Regions from separate parts of the Pseudothermotoga caldifontis AZM44c09 genome, predicted to be linked through region 1. Evidence: predicted binding sites of a transcription regulator. Region 1 holds the regulator's gene; each other region holds the start of a gene.
What was found. The regulator HrcA, encoded in region 1, represses chaperone genes, less so after heat shock. The targets are predictions, from matches to a motif close to ATTAGCACTCNNANNNTNNGAGTGCTAAT.

Region 1 (6,801 bases):
ACAAAAACCAGATGCGGATTGACTGGAAACAGAACGAGTCTGTCGGAACCGTACGACTGTGGCAATTCCACGTGCCGGTCGGTTTGAGCTTGAACAGGTTTTTGATCAACCTTCTCTTCTCTCAGCGACTTTGCGTAATCTTCAAGCAATTTGAAAACTTCGCTCTTTTTCATCCGCTTTTTCACCTTCAGACCGAGTCTTTTTGCGAGGGATTTGACCTGCTGAATGGTGGGGTTCTGGGAGAGGAAGGCTTCGAGTTCTTCCCGGGTCACGTCACCGCCCCCTTTTTCAAATTTTCACACACTATTCTATCATGTTCTCATCATGTTGTAAAACAGAAAGAAAAAGAAAAAACCCCGCCTTGGCGGAGTAAAGAACGTCACATTTGTCGAATTCGCTCAAAATTTATCTGATATCACCTACAAGACATCTATACCTTTTTCCCTCGCAATTTCTCTCAACAACTGTGCTTCCCTCGAAGAGAGTTGCTCCGGTATCCTCACGTTGACGGTCACATAAAGATCCCCACGCCTGCCCGTCCTCACGGACGGAGCACCCTCTCCCTTGAGCCTGAACACCGTACCGGGCTGCGTACCTGGCGGTATCCTCAGCATCGTTGTACCACCGTCGGGCAGATCTATACGAACCGTGGTTCCAAGGATCGCCTGCAAGTAATCTATGCTGATCTCCGTGTATATGTCGTCGTCCTGGCGCCTGAACCTCCTGTCTGGCCTCACGTGGACGATCACGTAAAGATCGCCGTAAGGTCCCCCATCGTAGCCGGCGTTACCGCCACCATCGATCCTGAGTCTGGTTCCGTCCGTAACGCCTGCCGGTATGTTGATCACAGTTCTGACTCTTCGTTTCAGTCTGCCAGTTCCGCCACACACGTGGCACCTTTCCTTCACGACACGTCCGGTCCCACCGCAGGTGGGACACGTTCTGGAGCTCACGAAGACGCCAAAGACGCTCCTCCTTTCCTCCCTGAGCACCCCCGTGCCGTGACACCTTGGACACGTCTGATAACCACTTCCGGGCTCTGTTCCTTCACCATGGCAGTGGTCACAAACTTCGTACCTGTCGTACTCGATCGGCATCTGCTTGCCAGTGAGAGACTCAGAAAAATCTATCTCGACCGTCACACTGATATCTTCACCCGATCTCCGTCTCCTCGTCCTCTGAGTCTCCTGGGTGGCACCCCGATCGCCGAAGAAGATGTCGAAGATGTCACGCCCAAAAAAGCTCTCAAAGTCCCTGAATATGTCTTCAAAAGAAGTGGTCGAAGTTTGCTGTGTAAATTCGTGTTCTCCCACATAACCGAATCTGTCGTACATGGCCCGTTTCTGAGGATCACTCAGAACCTCGTAAGCTTCCTGGATCTCCTTGAATTTCTCCTCGGCTTCTTTCTTGTTCTCAGGGTGGAGATCGGGATGCCATTGTTTTATCAACTTTTTGTAAGCTTTTTTTATCTCCTCCTCGGAGGCGTCCCTCGGAACGCCGAGGATCGCGTAGTAATCTTTATACTGTCTTGGCACCTTCTTCACCCCTTGGCTTCACCGCAACCTTCACCTTCACGGGTTTGAGGACTTTGGAATGGTACTTGTAACCATTTTCAACAACCTCGACTATATCGTACTCTTCTTTCTCGTTTGTCTCCACCCTCTCAACGGCTTCGTGTTCGAACGGGTCGAACTTCTGACCGACCTCTATTTTGAAAAAGCCTTCATCGTTCAAAACCTTCCAGAGTTTCTTGTAAACGAGTTTCATTCCCTTGTAGAAATCTTCGTACGGTGCGCCGGAATCAACAGCCGTGAACGCTCGCTCGAAATCGTCGAGTATCGGTATCAACTTGGTGAGCAGATATTCGTTCGCGTTCTTGAGGATCATTTCCCTGTCTCTGAGGGTGTCCCTCTTGAAGTTCTCGAACTCGGCTTTCAGTTGCTTGAGGTGTCTCATGAGTTCTTCTTTTTCCTTCGTCAGCTTCTCGATCAAATTTTCCTCTACTTTCTTTTCATCGTTTTTCTCAACCGTCTCTTTGTTTTCAACCGCTTCTTTGAGCCTTTCGTTTTCGTTCATCTTTCCACCTCCCTCGTTGCCACCGTGAAGTACTCGGTCAACCTGCTTGTGACGTAGGTCAGAACGTTCATTATCTCCTCGTACTTGACGATCTTGGATGTCACGATCAGCACTTTACCCATTGGTTCGTTCTCCCTGCGATAGGTATCCACAAAGATGGAGAATCTCTCCATGCCCTGAAAACCGTGTTCACTACCTATGAAGACGGTAGGGACCTCCTGAACCCTGTTCATGAAGGATTTGATGAGTGCGTCGTCTGAGAGGAACCTCGAAAGCGCCCTGATCTCGTCTATGTTGAACGTTTCGCTGCTCACAAGCACGTCCAGGCCGTACTTTATCATGCTGTTCCTCAGATCCTCTTTTAGAGAAGTGACGAGTTGTTCAGAAAGGTCTATCAGGAACTCATCCCAATCACCTTCGAACACCTCGCCGGAAAGGTTATCGATGCTCCTCCCCCTCAGCAGCTGATTGAGAAGGTTTTCGAGCTTTGCATGATCCACATCGCCGAGACTCCTGAAGGGCATGAATTTCATCAAACCGAGCTCTGTAACGATGGAGATCAAATAGTGATACGAGGTGATGGGTGTCACGATGGCCCTCAGAACTTTCAAGCGCCCGGTGTCGGGTTTCTCCAGCACGACTGCCCCTCTGGTCATTCTCGCCAGCGCGATCGCCGCTCCTTCGAGGATCTTCTCCATATCACCGTAAGTCATGGAATATCGCACTTCGACTTGCTGAGATCTCTGTGCGTAATCTTTCGTGAGCTTCAACGTTTCGTCCACGTAAAACCTCAGACCCTTGTCGGTCGGGATCCTGCCCGCAGAGGTGTGCGGTTGATAGAGATAGCCCAGATATTCCAGTTTCCTCAAATCGTTTCTGACGGTCGCGGCACTGCACGATAGACTGGACACGTTCAGGACGTGTTCAGAACTGATCGGCCTTTTCGTCAGTATGTATTCCCTCACGACACAGTAGAGGATCTTTCTCTGTCTTTCGTTGACCCTGTTGTTCCTCCTCATATTATCACTCTCACCACTCGAGTGCTAATTTCAGCATAGCACATTCCTCCGTCCTTGTCAAGTGAACCTGATCATACTACAATATCAAAGTAGAGGTGATACGATGCGCGTTGAAGAAGTCATCGAGGCATTGAGACCCATACTCATCGAAGCCAGGCTCAACGGCAACTTCGGTGAGAACATTGTGGACGTGGTCAACAACTCCAGCCGGGTCAAACCGGGCTGTCTGTTCGTGTGTCACAGGGGTAAAAGGTTCGATTCGCACGAGATAGCGCAGGAAATTTACAACAAAGGCGCCCGCGTTTTGATCTCGGACCGACCTTTGAGTGAAAACATCCCGCACGTGATCGTCAGCGACACCAGACTCGCCGAAGCGATCCTGGCGGATGTCTTCTACGCGAGGCCTTACGAAAAACTTCTCGTTGCGGGTGTCACGGGTACCAACGGAAAAACCACGAGCGTCCATCTCTTCCATCACGTGCTTCAGAGCCTTTCAAGCACCGGAAGCCTCCTCGGAACGGTGTATTACGAGATCCTGGGAGAACCGAGGTTCCACCACGATAACACAACCCCAAACGCTTTGGAAATACTCAGGGCGATGAAGAAAACTGTCGATCTGGGCGGTTCACATTTCGTGATGGAGGTCTCATCGCACGCGCTCGCTCTGAAACGGGTCGAAACGGTGAGGTTCGACATAGCTGCTTTGACGAACATAACGAGGGACCATCTGGATTTTCACCAGACGTTCGAGGAGTACACGCAGACGAAGCTGCACATCTTTGATCTGCTGAAAGAGAGTGGAATCGCGCTGATCAGCGACGAGTACGCACACCTTTTGAACAGAAAGGTGCGAAAAATCGTCTATGGGATCGCCAGACAGAGCCAGTATCGAATTGAAAACATAGAGATCAGCAGGCACGGGACGAAGTTCGAAGTGGACTGTCCCGCTGGTAGGTACAGATTGTGGTTCAGAACACCTGGTTATCACAACGCTTACAACGCCACGTTGGTGTTCGCAGGTCTGGTGGAACTGGGTTACGATCCGAACGACGTTGCTGGTTCCATAGGCACGTTTCCGGGTGTCGACGGCCGGTTTCAGTTCATCCCGGAAGCCAGTCTTCTTGGCATAGACGTGGTCGTTGACTTCGCCCACAGCCCGGACGCCCTCGAAAAAACCCTGATCACGGCGAAGCACCTCAGCAGTGGTAGGATCATCACCGTCTTCGGTGCCGGTGGTCAGTCGGACAGAGGAAAAAGGCCCATGATGGCGCAGGTGGTGTGCCGATATTCGGACGTGTCGATCATAACCACCGACGATCCCCGGGGAGAGGATCCTCTGGAAATACTCGCCGAAGTGGAGCGTGGCGTCCCACCAGGAGCGGCTTACCTCGTGATTCCAGACAGGCGTGAGGCCATCGAAACTGCCATCACACTGGCGAACCGGGGCGATATGGTCATAGTCGCAGGAAGAGGACACGAAGAGTACCAGATCTTCTCAGATGAGAGGAGAATTCCTTTCAAAGACGCGGATGTGATCAGGGAGATAATCCTTCAAGAATACCAGAGGGAAAGACGGCATGTTTGAGAACGCGAAGTTCGTCATAGATTCCAGAGAAGCCTTCGAAGGCTGTATTTTTGTAGCTCTCAAAGGCGAAAGAACGGATGGACACTATTACGTGCGCGAAGCCCTCGAAAAAGGCGCAGCCCTCGCGGTGGTCGAACGGCCCGTGGACGTTCAGAAAGAGAAGCTGTACTTCGTCGAGGATACGAGACTTTTCCTTCAGGAACTGGCCAAACAAAAGATTGTCAAACACGAACCTAAAATCGTCGGTATAACTGGTTCTAACGGAAAAACCACCGCCAAGGAAATGATCCACCACTGTCTGGGGGAAGAGATCGCCTTCAGAAATTCTGGAAATCTCAACACGGAGATCGGATTGCCTTTATCGATACTGAACGATTATCGTGGTCAGCCTTACATGATCCTGGAAATGGCAATGAACAAACCTGGTGATATAGCCACGCTGTGTCGCATCGCACAGCCTCACGTTTCGGTTCTCCTCAACGTCGGCACCGCGCACAGGGGCGTTGCAGGTGGAGACGAACAGATCCTGAAGGGCAAACTCGAGATAGTAGAGAATATGAGAGAAAACGGTATCGCCATCCTGCACAACGATCCAAGGATCCTTGAGAGGGTCAGGAGCAGAGATTTCGTCACCTTCGGTTTCCAGTCGGGGGATTACCGTCTCACCTCCTACGTTTACGAAGGACTCTCCACGAGGGCGTGGTACGAAACTCCGAAAGGTGTCCACCAGTTACGTTTTTCGACGATCTTTAACGTGGGACAGTTGGTGAACGTTGCGGCAGTCCTGGCCGTCTTCGATGTTCTGGATCTTCGGGTGGATCTCACGAAGCTGGAGAGTTTCGTTCCCGTGGGCGGGAGGTTCAGGGTCCTGCTGATAGATGAAGTGTACGTGGTTGACGACACTTACAACGCAAGTTTGGAATCTTTCAAGGTGGCAGTCGAGACGCTGAAAAAGCTCGGCGAGAGGACCTACGCGGTGGTCGGATCGATAAAGGAACAGGGTGTCTACTCTCAGGAAACGCACAGACAACTCGGAAAGATCCTCGAACAGCTCGACGGAGTCTTCGTCTACAATGTCGATCACGAAATCGATTCGATGGAATGCTCCAAGATACTGTTGAAGAGTGACGAACCTGAGGTGATAGTGACGAAATTGAAGAACTTATTGAGAAGGAAAGATGCCGTGCTGTTCAAAGCTTCACGCGCGGTGGGTATGGAAAAGGTAGTCAATCTCTTTCTGGGAGGAAAAGCTGAATGAAGTACTTCGTTTTGACCTTCCTTCCTTGTCTGCTCCTGTATCCATTCCTCATAAAGCTGTTCAAAAAGTACCACATCGGTCAGTTCATTCGGGAAGAAGGCCCAGACCTCCATGGGTACAAAACGGGCACACCCACGATGGGCGGAATCTTATTTGCTGTTTTTGGGGCCCTATCGTGCTTCGTATCTGGATACACGATAGACGCTTTGACGATCGTCCTGTTCGCTTTCATCGGTTTCTTAGATGATCTTTTGAGCGTTCTCAGAAAAAAATCTCTCGGTTTGAGAGCGTGGCAGAAACTTTCTTTACAGTTACTGTTCGCATCGATCCTCGTGTTCTTGATCAAACCCGACACCGAGTTGCAGATTCCATTCACACATGGGAGACTGGACCTCGGAAACCTCTACTGGGTTTTTGCGGTGCTCTTGATAGCAGGATTGAGCAACGCGTCGAACCTGACTGATGGCCTGGACGGACTCGCAGCCAGCGTGTTTCTGACGAGTGCGATACCGTACTGGTTTTTGCTCGGAAAGAGTGCTGATTCGCTCATCTTGCTTTCACTGTGTCTGATGGCCTTTCTGTTCTACAACATCAAACCCGCGAAGATCTTCATGGGTGATACGGGTTCGCTCGTGCTCGGCGCGCTGATAGGGACCGTCGCGGTGAGAACGTCCACCGAGCTTCTGGCCCTGCTCTTCACGAGTGTGTTCATCGCCGAGACGCTGAGTGTCATGATTCAGGTGAGCAGTTACAAGCTGTTCAAGAGAAGGGTTTTCAAAATGTCTCCGATACATCACCATTTCGAGTTGCTCGGCTGGAAAGAAGAAAGGATCGTTCAAATGTTTTCACTGACCAATCTCATC
Region 2 (6,801 bases), 160 kb from region 1:
CCCTTCTTCCACCTCGACGTCTCTATCCATCCCGGACTGATGCACACGACCCTGATTCTGTATTTGGCCAGGCTTATCGCGAGTGAATGGGTCAACGCAACCACACCGCCCTTGGATGCGGAGTAGGGCTCGGTGTCTGGCTCCGACATGAATGCCCTCGTGCTGGCGATGTTTATTATGACCCCACCGCCTCTCTTGATCATCTGCTCGCTGCAATAACGTGCGCAGATGTAAGGACCTGTCAGGTTCACACGTATGACCTTTTCCCACTCCTCAAGAGTCCTTTCAAAAATACTCTTCGTGGAACTTATGGCTGCGTTGTTCACCAGAACATCCACACCACCGTAAAACTGCAGGGTCTGTTCGACCATCCTCTTGACGGATCCTTCGTCAGACACATCGGTTCTTATGAACTTCACATCGTACCCGCTGGACCTCAGAATGCTCTCACGCTCGATCCCAGCCTCTTCGTCTATCTCTGCGATCACCACTTTCATACCGTTCTGCGCGAACACTTGGGCTATGGCGGCACCTATGCCCTGCCCACCGCCCGTCACGATCGCCACCCTGTTCTTCAACATCTTCTCACCCCTAAAGGTTGTTGTAAAGTTACGCAGTGGATCGCTCCTCCCCCGAGCAGGATCTCGCGCGCATAGACGGGAACGATCTTTCTGTCTGGTAGAATCTCTCTGAACTTTCTCAGCGCTTCTTCGTCTTTCGGATCGTTGAAGATGGGAACGATCAAAGCACCGTTGGCGAAGTAGAAGTTGACGTACGACGCGGGCAACCTGTACCCCGCAGGCCTTCTGTGCGTCCTCTCTGAAAAATCAACACCGTTGGCCTCTTCCTCGGTCACGTAGATGGGTGATGGTTGGTGAATCAAATGGATCTTCAGCTTCCTTCCCTTCGCATCGGTTTCGTTGGAAAGTATTTCGTAATTCTCCCTGCTGATCTCGTATTGCGGATCGTTCCTATCTTCGGTCCAAGTCAGAACGACTTCGCCCGGCCTGACAAACCTGCACAGGTTGTCCACGTGTCCACTCGTTTCGTCGTTGTACACACCACGCTTCAACCAGATGATCTTCTCAACACCGAGATAGTCTTTCAAGAATTGCTCTATCTGTTCCTTTGAAAGCTGTGGATTTCTGCTTGGGTTCAGAAGACACTCCTCGGTCGTTACGAGGGTCCCTTCACCATCGACATCGATCGAACCACCTTCGAGGACCATGGGGGCTTGGTAACAGTCCATTTCTTCCATATCGGCGACTTTCAGAGCCACGAGCTCATCCTTGACCCAGGGAAAGTACAGTCCTCCCCACGCGTTGAACTTCCAGCGCACCGCACGCACGATCCCCTCGTCGTTCACCACGAAGGTTGGACCAACATCGCGCATCCACGCATCGTTGCTCGACATTTCGACGATTCTCACGCGTGAGGGAAGTTTCCTTCTCGCGTTGTAGTACTGATCGTGCGAGACGCACAGGGTGACTTTCTCGAACTGGCTGATGGCCTCAGCGACCTTCGAGTAAGCCTCCTGCGCCGGTTTTGCACCGTTTCTCCAGTTGTCCGATCTTTCTGGCCAGATCATCCAGCACCTTGAATGAAGCTCGAATTCTGAGGGCATCCTGAAACCGTCCTCACGCGGGATACTTTTGAGTAGGTTCATCTTCAATCTCTCCCCAGTTTACAATGAATTTACAAACCCGAACTGAACCGTCCAGAAAAACACATCGTCTAAAGTGTGGAACCAGGGCGAGACCCCCCACCCTCCTTTGACAAGATAGACACGCGGATAGAATGTTTCTTGGGCGATCGAAAGATCGCCCATATTTTTTAGCCGATCCTGTAGTGCTTGAAAATGGGTTTCTTCACGTGCCAGGTGCACCTCATTCCCGCCGGGAACTTCACCATGTCGCCTGGTCCAAACTGTATTTTTCTACCATCTTCCAGCGTGACCTCCACCACTCCCTCAACCACGTAGAACTGTTCATCCTCATCGTAGTACCAATCGAAAACGCTTTCTTCCTTCGACCAGGTGGGCCACTTCTTGGCTTCTCTCATTTCCTCTTCGCTGGGTTTCCAAACCTTCACTTCTTTCATTTGAATACCCCCTTACAGGTATTGTACAGCAAGTGCTGTAATATCTCTGGGAGGGATCGTGGTGCTGATCAAACACTGGAATGAAGTACAACCTCAAAAGCTCATGGACGGTAAGATCTTGAAAAGGGTTCTCATCGACAAAAACGAAGCGCCAACCTTCGTCATGAGGTTGTTCACTCTCGAACCGAACGCGTCCACCCCGTTCCATTCGCATCCATGGGAACACGAAGTGTTCGTTGTCGAAGGGAAGCTCAAGGTGGTATCCCAGAACGAAGAAAGAATTGTAGAGGAAGGATTCTTCGTCTATGTGGCTCCAAACGAACTCCATCAGTTCGTCAACATTTCAGATGGACCTTCGTCCTTCATCTGCGTCGTGCCGAAGGAAGGTGAAGTGTGAAGAGACATTTCGATCATTTCTGCGGCATCGATCCTTCTTGGACAGGAAAGAAACCTACCGCTGTTTCTGTTCTGGACAGACAGTTCCGTCTGGTCGATTTTGTCTACAGTAAAGATATCGAACGGATCGTTCAACCGTTGAGGAACTATAAAAACGCGGTCATCGGTGTGGACGCACCCTTGGTGATTCGGAACGAAACCGGGCACAGACCAAACGAGAAGGAATTTCTCAAGCACTTCGCAAGGTTCGGGCTCTCTCTTTATCCTGTGAACAGAAGAAGGTATCCCTTCTTTTTTCCCGAAAAACTCTACGAAGCCTTGAAAACCATCGGGTACAGCTTTCAAAAGGGCAACATCTTCGAAGTCTACCCTCACGCCACGATCTTGGTCCTTTTCAACAACATGAGAGTGTTTCACTACAAAAAGTTGCGATCTGAAGAAAAACTCGAGAAACTCGAATACTTGAGAAAGAAAATCGAAACGTTCATCGAAATACCAGACGACTTCGATGCAGTCCGGGGCGATGTCAAAAGTTACGAAGACTTCCTCGACTCACTGGTCTGTGCGATCACGGTCGGGCTCGCGAGCGAAAGATCGTTTCTAACGTTTGGCAACGAAGATGTGGGCATCTTGCTGGTGCTCACACCATGAAAAAGAGGAGGGCGGGCTGCCCTCCTCTCTATTTTCTATCGATCTTCATCAGTATTCAGGTGGCATGTGCGTTGTTTCTTTCTTTTCTTCGGGTTTTTCGACGACAAGGACCTCAGTTGTCAGCAACATGCCGGCGATGGATGCAGCGTTCTGCAGCGCACTCCTTGTGACCTTCGCTGGATCTATGATTCCAGCCTTGAACATGTCGACGTATTCTCCTTTGAGAGCGTCGAATCCGAAGCTGAAGTCCTTGGAGCTGAGCACACGCTCGACTATAATCGCTCCATCGTAACCGGCGTTCTCGGCGATCTGTTTGATGGGTGCTTCGAGCGCTTTGTAGACGATGAGGGCTCCGATCTTTTCGTCACCATCGAGTTTGTTCAGCAGCTCTTCGACGACTTTCCTGGCCCTCAACAGCGTCACGCCACCACCGGGTACGATACCTTCCTCAACGGCGGCCCTCGTCGCGCTCAGGGCGTCTTCAATCCTGTGTTTCTTCTCCTTCAACTCGGTCTCGGTTGCTGCTCCGACCTTTATGACGGCGACACCACCGGCGAGCTTCGCCATCCTTTCCTGCAACGTCTCCTTCTCGTACTCGGAGGTCGTCTGCTCGATCTGGGACTTGATCTGAGCGATCCTCTTTTTGATTTCCTCGGGTTTACCCTTACCACCGATGATGATCGTATCGTCCTTCTTAACCCTCACCAGGTCGGCCCTTCCGAGGTCTTCGAGTGTGACATCCTCAAGGTTGATTCCAAGTTCGTCGCTGATCACAGTTCCACCGGTCAGTATCGCGATGTCCTGCAGCATCGCTTTCCTTCTGTCACCGAAACCGGGTGCTTTCACGGCGCAGGCCATCAACGTACCCTTGAGCTTGTTGAGCACCAGCGTTGTGAGCGCTTCACCTTCTACGTCTTCCGCGATGACGAGCAGTGGCCTGCCAGTCTGAGCGACCTTTTCGAGTATCGGTATCAGCGGCCTGACGGCGCTCAGTTTCTTATCGGTGATGAGTATGAACGGCTCTTTCAGTTCAACTTCCATTTTTTCGGCGTCCGTTACGAAGTACGGTGAGATGTAACCCCTGTCGAACTGCATGCCTTCGGTGAACTCAACGTAGGTTTCCAGTGTCTTGGAATCTTCCACCGTGATGACTCCATCCTCGCCAACTTTGTCCATTGCCTCAGCGATGAGTTCACCGATCTCGGGATTGTTGGCACTTATCGCTGCAACGTGCGCTATGTCTTCCCTACCGGAGAGCTTCTTCGCGTTGTCCTTGATGAATTTGGCAACGACTTCTGTAGCTTTGTCGATCCCACGCTTGAGGAGTATCGGGTTCGCACCGGCCGCAACGTTCTTCAGACCTTCCCTGATCATCGCCTGTGCGAGCACGGTGGCCGTCGTTGTACCGTCACCAGCAACATCGTTCGTCTTCGACGCAACTTCCTTGACGAGTTGGGCTCCAAGGTTTTCGAACTTGTCTTCGAGTTCTATTTCCTTAGCGATCGAGACTCCATCGTTCGTGATGGTCGGTGAACCCCAACTCTTCTCGATGACCACGTTTCTACCCTTGGGTCCAAGCGTGATCCTCACAGCATCCGCAACTTTGTTAACGCCTCTTTCGAGTGCTCTGCGCGCTTCTTCATTGAACTTCAACAGTTTGGGCATAACCTCTCCCTCCTCTCAGTTTTCGATTTTCGCCAGTATATCGTTGGCATCAATGATGATGTACTCAACATCATCGATCTTGATTTCGGTACCGGCGTACTTCGAGTAAATAACTTTGTCACCGGGCTTTACATCGATGTTCTCAACTTTTTCCCCAACGGCGATCACTTCTGCCTTCATGGGTTTTTCCTTGGCCGAATCTGGCAACACGATCCCACCTTCGGTCTTCTTCTCCTCCTTGATGGGTTTGATCAAAAGCCTTTCACCGAGCGGTACAACCTTCATAGCCACGACCTCCTTTCGAATTTTATCACTCTGTATATCTGAGTGCTAATTATAGAATACACCACTTTCCGTGACAAATCAAGTCCACATTTTTGGCGTTTATGACTCAGTAATTCCGATTGTAGGCGATTACTCCGAAATATTTTCCAAGTAAACGCTTTTTCTCCCGAAAACTAACGCTTTAATGGTAAAATCTTTCCTGTGCGGAGGTGAGAATGTGAGCAGGAAGTACATCCTCAAAGAGTACGTACTCGCCACTCTTGGTGTGGTCATCACGGCGATCGGTGTGGTCTCTTTCCTCATTCCGAATTCGATCGCCGCCGGAGGCGCGAGCGGTCTGGCGATCGTTCTCAACAAACTCGTGGGCCTTCCTGTGGGTGTGTGGATGTACATCATAAACGCTCTGCTCTTCCTGGTTGGTTTCATCACGGTGGGAAAGGACTTCAGCCTGAAAACGATATACTGCACGTTCCTCCTCAACTTTTTCGTAGACTTCTTCGACAGGATCGTTCCGACCCCGAAATTCACCGACGATCTCATCATCGCCGTGCTCTTCGGTGACATCATCACCGCGGTTGGCATGGCCCTCACCTTCACTCAGAACGCGTCCACGGGCGGTACCGACATAGTCGCACGCATCTTCAACAAGTTCTTCGCCGCACCCATGGGTACCACGCTCCTGATAGCAGACCTGCTCATAGCGATCTTCGCTGGTACCGTCATGGGAACGAAACTTGGAATGTACGCCGTGCTCGCCATACTGATCAACGGAATGATGATAGACTTCGTATTGAAAGGTATCGAATCCTCAACTCAGGTGATGGTGGTCTCGGACAAACACGAGGAGATAGCCAGCTTCGTCCTCAAAGAGCTTAAAAGGGGTGCGACTTACATAGAAGGTAAGGGTGCGTACACCCAGAAGGACAGGAAGATACTGCTCATAGTCCTCAGAAGGAGAGAGCTTGGAGAACTGATATCGTTCATTCGAAAACTCGACAAAAATGCGTTCATAATAATCAGTGAGGCTCGCCACGTGATAGGTGAAGGTTTTCAGAACATAGGGAACGTGTTCTGAGGAGGTTTGAAACCTTGAGGACGGTCTCGAACATTCTTTTCTACGCGGGCTCGATCGTTCTTCTGTTCGCAATCATAAGCTTTGAACTGGGTCTGAAGGCGATGAGAAACCAGGAAAATGAGAAGATGAGGGATCACAACAGAAGAGGCTGGAAGGCTTTGCTGATCACAGCTGTACTGTATGGCCTGTCTTTCTTCACCGCTTACTTCGCCTGATGGTAAAATCGATTTAGTGCGATAAAAAAGGACGGTGCGCATCGTGGTGAGGAAGGATCTGGGAATCGATCTCGGCACGGCGAACACCCTCGTTTACGTGAAAGGCAAAGGTATCGCGATAAACGAACCCTCCGTTGTTGCCATAAATGCCGATACTGGAGAAGTGATCAAAGTGGGTCTCGAGGCGAAGATGATGCTCGGCAAAACCCCAGCTTCCATCATCGCCGTCAGACCACTCAGAGACGGTGTCATAGCCGATTACGACGTGGCACTCGCAATGCTCAAGTACTTCATAGGTAAAACGAGGACCTCGTTCTCTCTCTTCAAACCGAGGGTTGTCATAGGTGTTCCCATCGGCATCACCGATGTGGAGAAGAGGGCCATTCTGGAAGCTGGCCTCGAAGCGGGTGCAGC
Region 3 (6,801 bases), 730 kb from region 1:
TGTCCTCGATCTTCACGGTGATGTCTTTCTTGTCCATTCCTGGAACTTCAGCCTCGATGACTAGTTCCTTGTCGGTCTCGTACACGTCGATGTCCGGTGTGAAGCTGAAGGCTTCAGACCTCCTTCTGATGCTCGGAGTGAAGAAGTCTTCGAAGAGTCTGTCGATCTCCCTCTGCAGTTCTCTGAATGGTCTGAAGAAGTCTTCGCGTCTTTCGAGCAACATACACATCCCTCCTTTCACGGGTCGGGTTTTTTATTCGATTTTTCATTGTGCACCAGGTTCTTGTTTGCGTACACTCTCGTACAGGTACTGGCCTATCTTCATGCTCTCGCGCTGGAGATTGTCGAAGAGCAACTTGACTCTGGCTATGTCGTCACGGTTGATGGCATCCCTAAGGTCTCTGACGAGGTTTTCCAGTCTGACCTTCAGATCCTGCGGAAGCTTGTCGCCGTGTTCTTTCAGCATCTTGTTCACGTGGTAAGCGAGATCGTCTGCTCTGTTCTTGAGTTCGACTTCTTCACGTTTTCTTTTGTCCTGCTCTTCGTACTTCTGAGCTTCTTCGATCATCTTTCTGATCTCGTCTTCTCTGAGTTTGTGTCTGCCGGTCACGACCATGGACTGTTCCTTGTTGGTTGCCAGGTCCTTCGCCGAGACGTGAACGATTCCGTCGCTGTCTATGTCGAACGTCACTTCTATCTGCGGCACTCCCCTCGGTGCCGGTGGTATGTCCACGAGCCTGAAGCTACCAAGGAATATGTTGTCTCTCGCCATCGCACGTTCGCCTTGATAGACTCTGATCTCGACCTCCGTCTGGTAATCTTCAGCTGTCGTGAAGATCTTGCTCTTTCTCACGGGTATGGTCGTGTTGCGCGGTATGATCGGTTCCATGAGTCCGCCTTTCACTTCTATTCCGAGCGTGAGCGGTGTGACGTCCACCAGTACGATGTCCTTATCCTTGGCGCTGCCTGCGAGTATGGCTGCCTGTATCGCGGCACCGATCGCAACCGCTTCGTCCGGGTTGACGCTCTTGTTCGGTTCTTTTCCAAAGATTTCGTAGATGAACCTCTGAACCATCGGGGTCCTGGTCATTCCACCGACGAGTATGATCTCGTCTATGTCTCTCGGTGAGAGTTTCGCATCGCTCAGGGCCCTTTCGATTGGACCCCTCGTCATCTCGACGAGATCCTTCACCAAAGATTCGTACAGCGATCTGGTCAGTTTGGCTTCCAGATGCAACGGTCCGGAACTCGTTGCCGCGATGTACGGCAGACTGATGTCGGTCTCGAGCTTCGTCGATAGCTCGATCTTCGCTTTTTCCGCTGCATCCCTGAGCCTCTGCAGCGCTTGCTTGTCCTCTCTCAGGTCTATGCCGTGCTGTTTCTTGAATTCTTCAGCGAGCCAGTCGATGATCCTCTGGTCGAAATCGTCTCCACCGAGGTGGTTGTTACCACTCGTGGCTATGACCTGTATAACGCCTTCGCTGATCTCGAGGATCGAAACGTCGAACGTTCCACCACCGAGGTCGTACACCAGCACTTTCTGCTCCTTTTTCTTGTCGAGTCCGTACGCGAGTGCGGCAGCAGTGGGCTCGTTGATGATCCTCAACACCTCGAAGCCAGCTATCTGGCCAGCTTCTTTGGTTGCCTGTCTCTGGGCATCGTTGAAGTACGCAGGACAGGTGATGACCGCTTTCCTGATCCTGCCACCGAGGTACTGTTCTGCGTCCTTCTTCATCTTCATCAGGATGAACGCGCTGATCTGTTGAGGTGTGTATTCTTTGTCGTCTATTCTGACTTTGTAGTCCGAACCCATCTTGCGCTTGATGGATTTGATGGTCCTCTCGGCGTTGAGGATCATCTGCCTCTTTGCAGGTTCTCCGACGAGTATTTCACCCGTTTTTGTGAACGCGACTATGGAGGGTGTCAACCTGCTACCTTCAGCGTTTGGTATGACTTCTATGGAACCGTCTGGTTTCATCCAGGCTATCACAGAGTTCGTGGTACCCAGGTCGATACCCACAACGAATTCCCTGTCGCTCATTTCTTTCACCTCCCGGAACATTTCCACCTTCATTATATTGAGGTGTCAACGGCTTGTCAAGGGGGAGTCGATGATTTTGTATGTTTTCAAATGTGCCTTTTCATAGGCATTATATATACGATAATTTCTATGTTTGCAAACTGTATAGCACTCGTTACCTGTGACTGACAAATAACCTCGCGGTTGGGTCTCACCGCAAAGGATCCTCGACAGCTTGCTATAATTTCTCACAGGGGGATTGGATATGAAACTCACGTGGTATGGGCATGCGTGTTTTCTCATCCAGCACGGTGGCATCAGCATCCTGACGGATCCTTTCGACAGTTCCGTTGGCTACAGGGTTCCAAACGTTTCTCCCGACATCGTCACCGAAAGCCATCAGCATTTCGATCACAACGCGCATCGGCTGCTCAGAGGAGAATTCCAGCTGATCAAAGAACCAGGTGAGTACAGCTTCAAGAATCTCAAGATCAGGGGTGTGAAAACCTTCCACGACGAGGCCGGGGGTACCAGAAGAGGTACGAACATCGTGTTCGTGTTCGAATTTCCAGACTGGAAAATAGTGCACCTTGGAGACCTCGGTCATGTACTCGATCAGCAGCAGGTTCAACAGATCGGTCAACCGAACGTCCTTTTGATCCCTGTCGGCGGTACGTTCACGGTGGGCCCAGAAGAAGCGAAAAAGATCGTGGAACAGCTTCAACCGAACGTCGTCGTTCCCATGCATTACAGGACGAAGTACATCAAGTTCGATCTCAGTCCTGTGGAGGATTTTCTCAAGTTCTTCACGAACGTTAAAAGACTGTCCGAAAGTTCGTTCGAACTGACGGAAGATGTAAAATCTCAGCGAGCAGCAGTGTATGTTCCTACCATCTGAAAGGAGGCAGCACGTGACTGTAGAAGTCCTGCTCGAGGAGAAGACCATCAAAGAGCGCATCAAACAGCTTGCCAGAGAGATCGAAAACTACTACAAAGACAAGACGGATACCCTGCACGCTATTTGCGTGTTGAAGGGCTCGATCCACTTTTTCAGCGAGCTCGTGCTGAATTTGAACATGAACGTCAATTACTCTTTCGTGCACGTATCGAGCTACGCGGGAACCGAGTCCACTGGAAGGATAAGGGTCAAATCCTGGGTGGACGAGCCACTTCAGGGAAAGTACGTGCTCGTTGTCGAAGACATCGTCGACACAGGCAACACGCTCAGGTACATCCTGAACTATCTGAGGAAGTACAAGCCGGCGGACCTCAAAGTGGCCACACTGATCGAAAAAGAGAAGTACCAGCACGGCATCCCGATAGACTTCGTCGGATTCAAGGTGCAGGACGTCTTTTTGATCGGTTATGGTTTAGACTACGACGAAAAGTACAGGAATCTTCCCTTCATAGGGTATCTGAAGAACGACACATGAGAAAGGGATTCATGATCGTTGCCAGCATAATGGTGGCTCTGATCGTTTCGATCCTCCTCATCTGCCTCGACCAGCTGATCAGGGCGAGAATTGGTGTGGTCTATGAAGGCCAGACAAGAATTTTCATCGGCGAGACCCATTCTCGTTGAGGAGTTCTTCGACCAACTCGAAGAACTCGTTCTCAAAGTTCTCGACAGCCAGGCCTCCTTCCAGCAGATCTCTGACTGGATCCATCGAAGCAAGGAGTTCCTCCAAGATCCTCTTCTCGAGGATCCGGACGCACGTGAAAGATTGGAACAGCTGATGAACTACCTTGAACCGATCGTGGAACTTCCGAAGGAACGTGCTCTCAAACGCTTGAACCACGCGTTGGGCATGATCGAAAGGTACAGATCGTGGCATTTCTTTTCCAGGCCCGATCCATCGCAGGCCAAGCAGCTGTCGCTCGAGATAAAGTACGCGCGCGGTGTGGGGCCGAAAAGGGAAAAGATCTTGCAAAAGCTCGGGATAAACACGTTGAAGGACCTCGTGACGTACTTCCCGCGTGACTATGAAGATCGACGCAGAGTGCTTCCGATCAAAGACGTTCTGATCGGTGAGAAGGTCACCACGAAGGGAAAGATAACGAACGTGGAGATCAAAGAACTTCCAACCATGAAGATCGTGGCCGCGGTGCTCGCGGACGGCATACACCATCTACTCCTCAAATGGTTCAACCAGGAATTCATTTATAAGCAACTCCAAACGTTGAAGGGCAGAGAGGTCTTCGTCACCGGCACGGTGAAGAAAGGCACCTTTGGCGGCCTGGAGATCGTCAATCCCGAAGTGGAACCGGTTGAAAACTCCAACGTCCTCGAGATACTCCCGATCTATCCCCTGACCGAAGGTATAAGCCAGAAAGAGTTTCGAAAACTTGTGAGGCAGAACATACATTGCGTTGTGGGAGTTCAGGATGAACTGCCCGCCGAATTCATTCAGAAAAGAAAGTTGATAGACCTCGCCACGGCACTGTACGGGATGCATTTTCCAAAGACGATGCACCAGCTCGAAAAATCCAGAGAAAGACTCGCCTACGAAGAACTGTTGTATCTGCAGCTGGCCATGTTGCTCTCCAGACACACGCTCGAATCCATAGGGGGCATAGCAAAAAAGATCGAAGGGAAGCTGGCACAGGAGTTTCTGAAAAGCCTTCCTTTCGAATTGACCAACGCTCAGAAGAGGGCCCATGAAGAAATAAGGGAAGACATGCGTTCGCCACGTCCCATGAGCAGGTTGCTCCAGGGCGATGTGGGCTGCGGAAAAACGGTCGTGGCGCAGCTCGCCATAGTGGATAACTTCGAAGCGGGCTTTCAGGCAGCCGTGATGGCACCAACCTCTATACTCGCAACGCAGCATTACAGGAGGATGGCTCCAGCCTTCGAAAACCTCGGAATCAAGACGGCCCTACTGCTGGGTGACACGAGCAGGTCTGAAAAGGACAAGATCAAGAGATTTCTCAAATCCGGACAGATCGCGGTTGTCATAGGTACGCACGCGCTCATCCAGGAAGACGTTGAATTCAACAATTTGGGACTCGTGATCATAGATGAGCAACACCGGTTCGGTGTCAGACAGAGAGAGGCACTGATCAGCAAGGGTGCGGCGGTGGACACGCTCGTCATGACCGCAACACCCATACCGAGAACGCTCGCACTGGCCGTTTATGGTGACCTCGATTTGACGATCATTGACGAGATGCCACCTGGAAGAAAAGATGTGAAAACGATCCTGGTGAGCGTGACGAAGATCGACCAAGTTTTCGAATTCGTCAGGAAAGAGGTTGCTGAAGGCGGTCAGGCGTTCATAGTGTACCCACTCATCGAGGAATCGGACAAGCTGCAGGTGAAGGCAGCGACACAGATGTACGAGAAACTGTCCCGGGAAGTTTTCAAAGATTTGAGAGTTGGTCTGTTGCACGGAAGGATGAGTCAGCAGGAAAAGGATGCCGTGATGGAACAGTTCGCCCGCGGTGACTTCGACATATTAGTTTCCACAACCGTCATAGAAGTGGGTATAGACATTCCGAACGCGACCGTGATGGTCATAGAAAATCCAGAGAGGTTCGGCCTGGCGCAGCTGCACCAGCTGCGCGGGAGGATCGGCAGGGGCAGCAGACAGGGCTACTGCTTTCTGGTGGTCGGCAACGTCGATGAGGAGGCCTTAGAAAGACTCAGATATTTTGCAAACACGAAGAACGGCTTCGAAGTTGCTGAGTACGACATGCAGATCAGGGGACCTGGAGAAATACTCGGTCTGAGACAGCATGGCCTGCCAGATCTGAAGGTGGCCGATCTGGCGAGAGATAGACAGTTACTCCTCAGAGCGAGAGAAGATGCCGAGCTTGTGGTAAAGAATATGGACAGGTTCAGAGAGCTGATCCAGAAGATGGAGAGAATGTACGGTGAGAGGTTGAAACTGGTGAAGGTAGGATAAAATGGTGGGTGCGGCAGGAATCGAACCTGCGGCCTCTTCCTCGTGAGGGAAGCGCTCTCCCTCTGAGCTACGCACCCAACCTCGCAACAAGAATTGTACCATTTGTCCTGAAGTATTTCAAGGGGAGGTAAGCATGAAGGTTCTGCTCTACGCTGAGGCAAAGAGGGTACTATCCAGATCCGGGATCGGTGTCGCTCTGAAGCATCAAATGGAGGCGCTGAAAAGGGTGCAGGTGGATTTCACACTCAGCGTAGACGACGAGTACGACCTGGCGCACATCAACACGATCGGACCGGGTGCGAGGTTCGTGGCGAGCAGCTGTCGATCGAGAGACATTCCGATCGTCTGGCACGTTCACACCACGGCCGAAGATATAAGACAGAGCTTCATCTTCAGCAACGTGTACTCCAAGTACGCACGCTACAGCCTGCGTCGACTCTACTCGAAAGCTGACTTTTTGCTCTTCCCAACACCGTACACGGAGAGCGTCGTGAGGAGTTACGGGGTGACCGTGCCGGGGAGAGTGATTTCGAACGGTGTTGACACCAATTTCTTCAAAAGGGACGAAGAGAAGGCGAAGAATTTCAGAGACAAGTTCAATCTGACCGGACCAGTTGTTCTGTGCGTGGCACTGCCGTTCAAAAGGAAAGGGATTCACGATTTCGTCGAAGTCGCAAAAAAGTTGAAGGATTATCACTTCATATGGATAGGCTCCAAGAACATAGCATCTTTGCTTCCGAGGGATGTGAGACAGATTCTGAAAAATCCCCCACCAAACGTGGTCTTTCCTGGATTCATGTCACAGGATGAACTGGTCGGCGCCTATTCTGCAGCCGATGTCTTTTTCTTCCCGTCTTACGAAGAGAACGAAGGCAT

Region 2: a site for HrcA is predicted at 5,119-5,147, ahead of groES (co-chaperone GroES). Genes of this name have one in related genera too.
Region 3: a site for HrcA is predicted at 2,185-2,213, ahead of dnaK (molecular chaperone DnaK). Genes of this name have one in related genera too.

Annotation. Positions count from the first base shown of each region.
Region 1 is NZ_AP014509.1:1,877,781-1,884,581, forward strand. It holds gene TSP01S_RS09310 (DUF4912 domain-containing protein) at 1-272, opposite strand, end outside; gene dnaJ (molecular chaperone DnaJ) at 420-1,535, opposite strand; gene TSP01S_RS09320 (nucleotide exchange factor GrpE) at 1,519-2,076, opposite strand; gene hrcA (heat-inducible transcriptional repressor HrcA) at 2,073-3,095, opposite strand; gene TSP01S_RS09330 (UDP-N-acetylmuramoyl-L-alanyl-D-glutamate--2,6-diaminopimelate ligase) at 3,199-4,680, shown strand; gene TSP01S_RS09335 (UDP-N-acetylmuramoyl-tripeptide--D-alanyl-D-alanine ligase) at 4,673-5,938, shown strand; gene mraY (phospho-N-acetylmuramoyl-pentapeptide-transferase) at 5,935-6,801, shown strand, end outside.
Region 2 is NZ_AP014509.1:27,000-33,800, forward strand. It holds gene TSP01S_RS00130 (glucose 1-dehydrogenase) at 1-581, opposite strand, end outside; gene aguA (agmatine deiminase) at 575-1,666, opposite strand; gene TSP01S_RS00140 (cupin domain-containing protein) at 1,834-2,100, opposite strand; gene TSP01S_RS00145 (cupin domain-containing protein) at 2,162-2,497, shown strand; gene TSP01S_RS00150 (DUF429 domain-containing protein) at 2,494-3,147, shown strand; gene groL (chaperonin GroEL) at 3,196-4,812, opposite strand; gene groES (co-chaperone GroES) at 4,828-5,097, opposite strand; gene TSP01S_RS00165 (YitT family protein) at 5,282-6,172, shown strand; gene TSP01S_RS00170 (hypothetical protein) at 6,187-6,387, shown strand; gene mreB (rod shape-determining protein) at 6,431-6,801, shown strand, end outside.
Region 3 is NZ_AP014509.1:595,149-601,949, reverse strand. It holds gene TSP01S_RS02885 (Hsp20/alpha crystallin family protein) at 1-223, opposite strand, end outside; gene dnaK (molecular chaperone DnaK) at 266-2,041, opposite strand; gene TSP01S_RS02875 (MBL fold metallo-hydrolase) at 2,286-2,918, shown strand; gene hpt (hypoxanthine phosphoribosyltransferase) at 2,932-3,453, shown strand; gene TSP01S_RS10285 (hypothetical protein) at 3,450-3,602, shown strand; gene recG (ATP-dependent DNA helicase RecG) at 3,556-5,925, shown strand; tRNA gene TSP01S_RS02860 (tRNA-Val) at 5,928-6,002, opposite strand; gene TSP01S_RS02855 (glycosyltransferase family 4 protein) at 6,059-6,801, shown strand, end outside.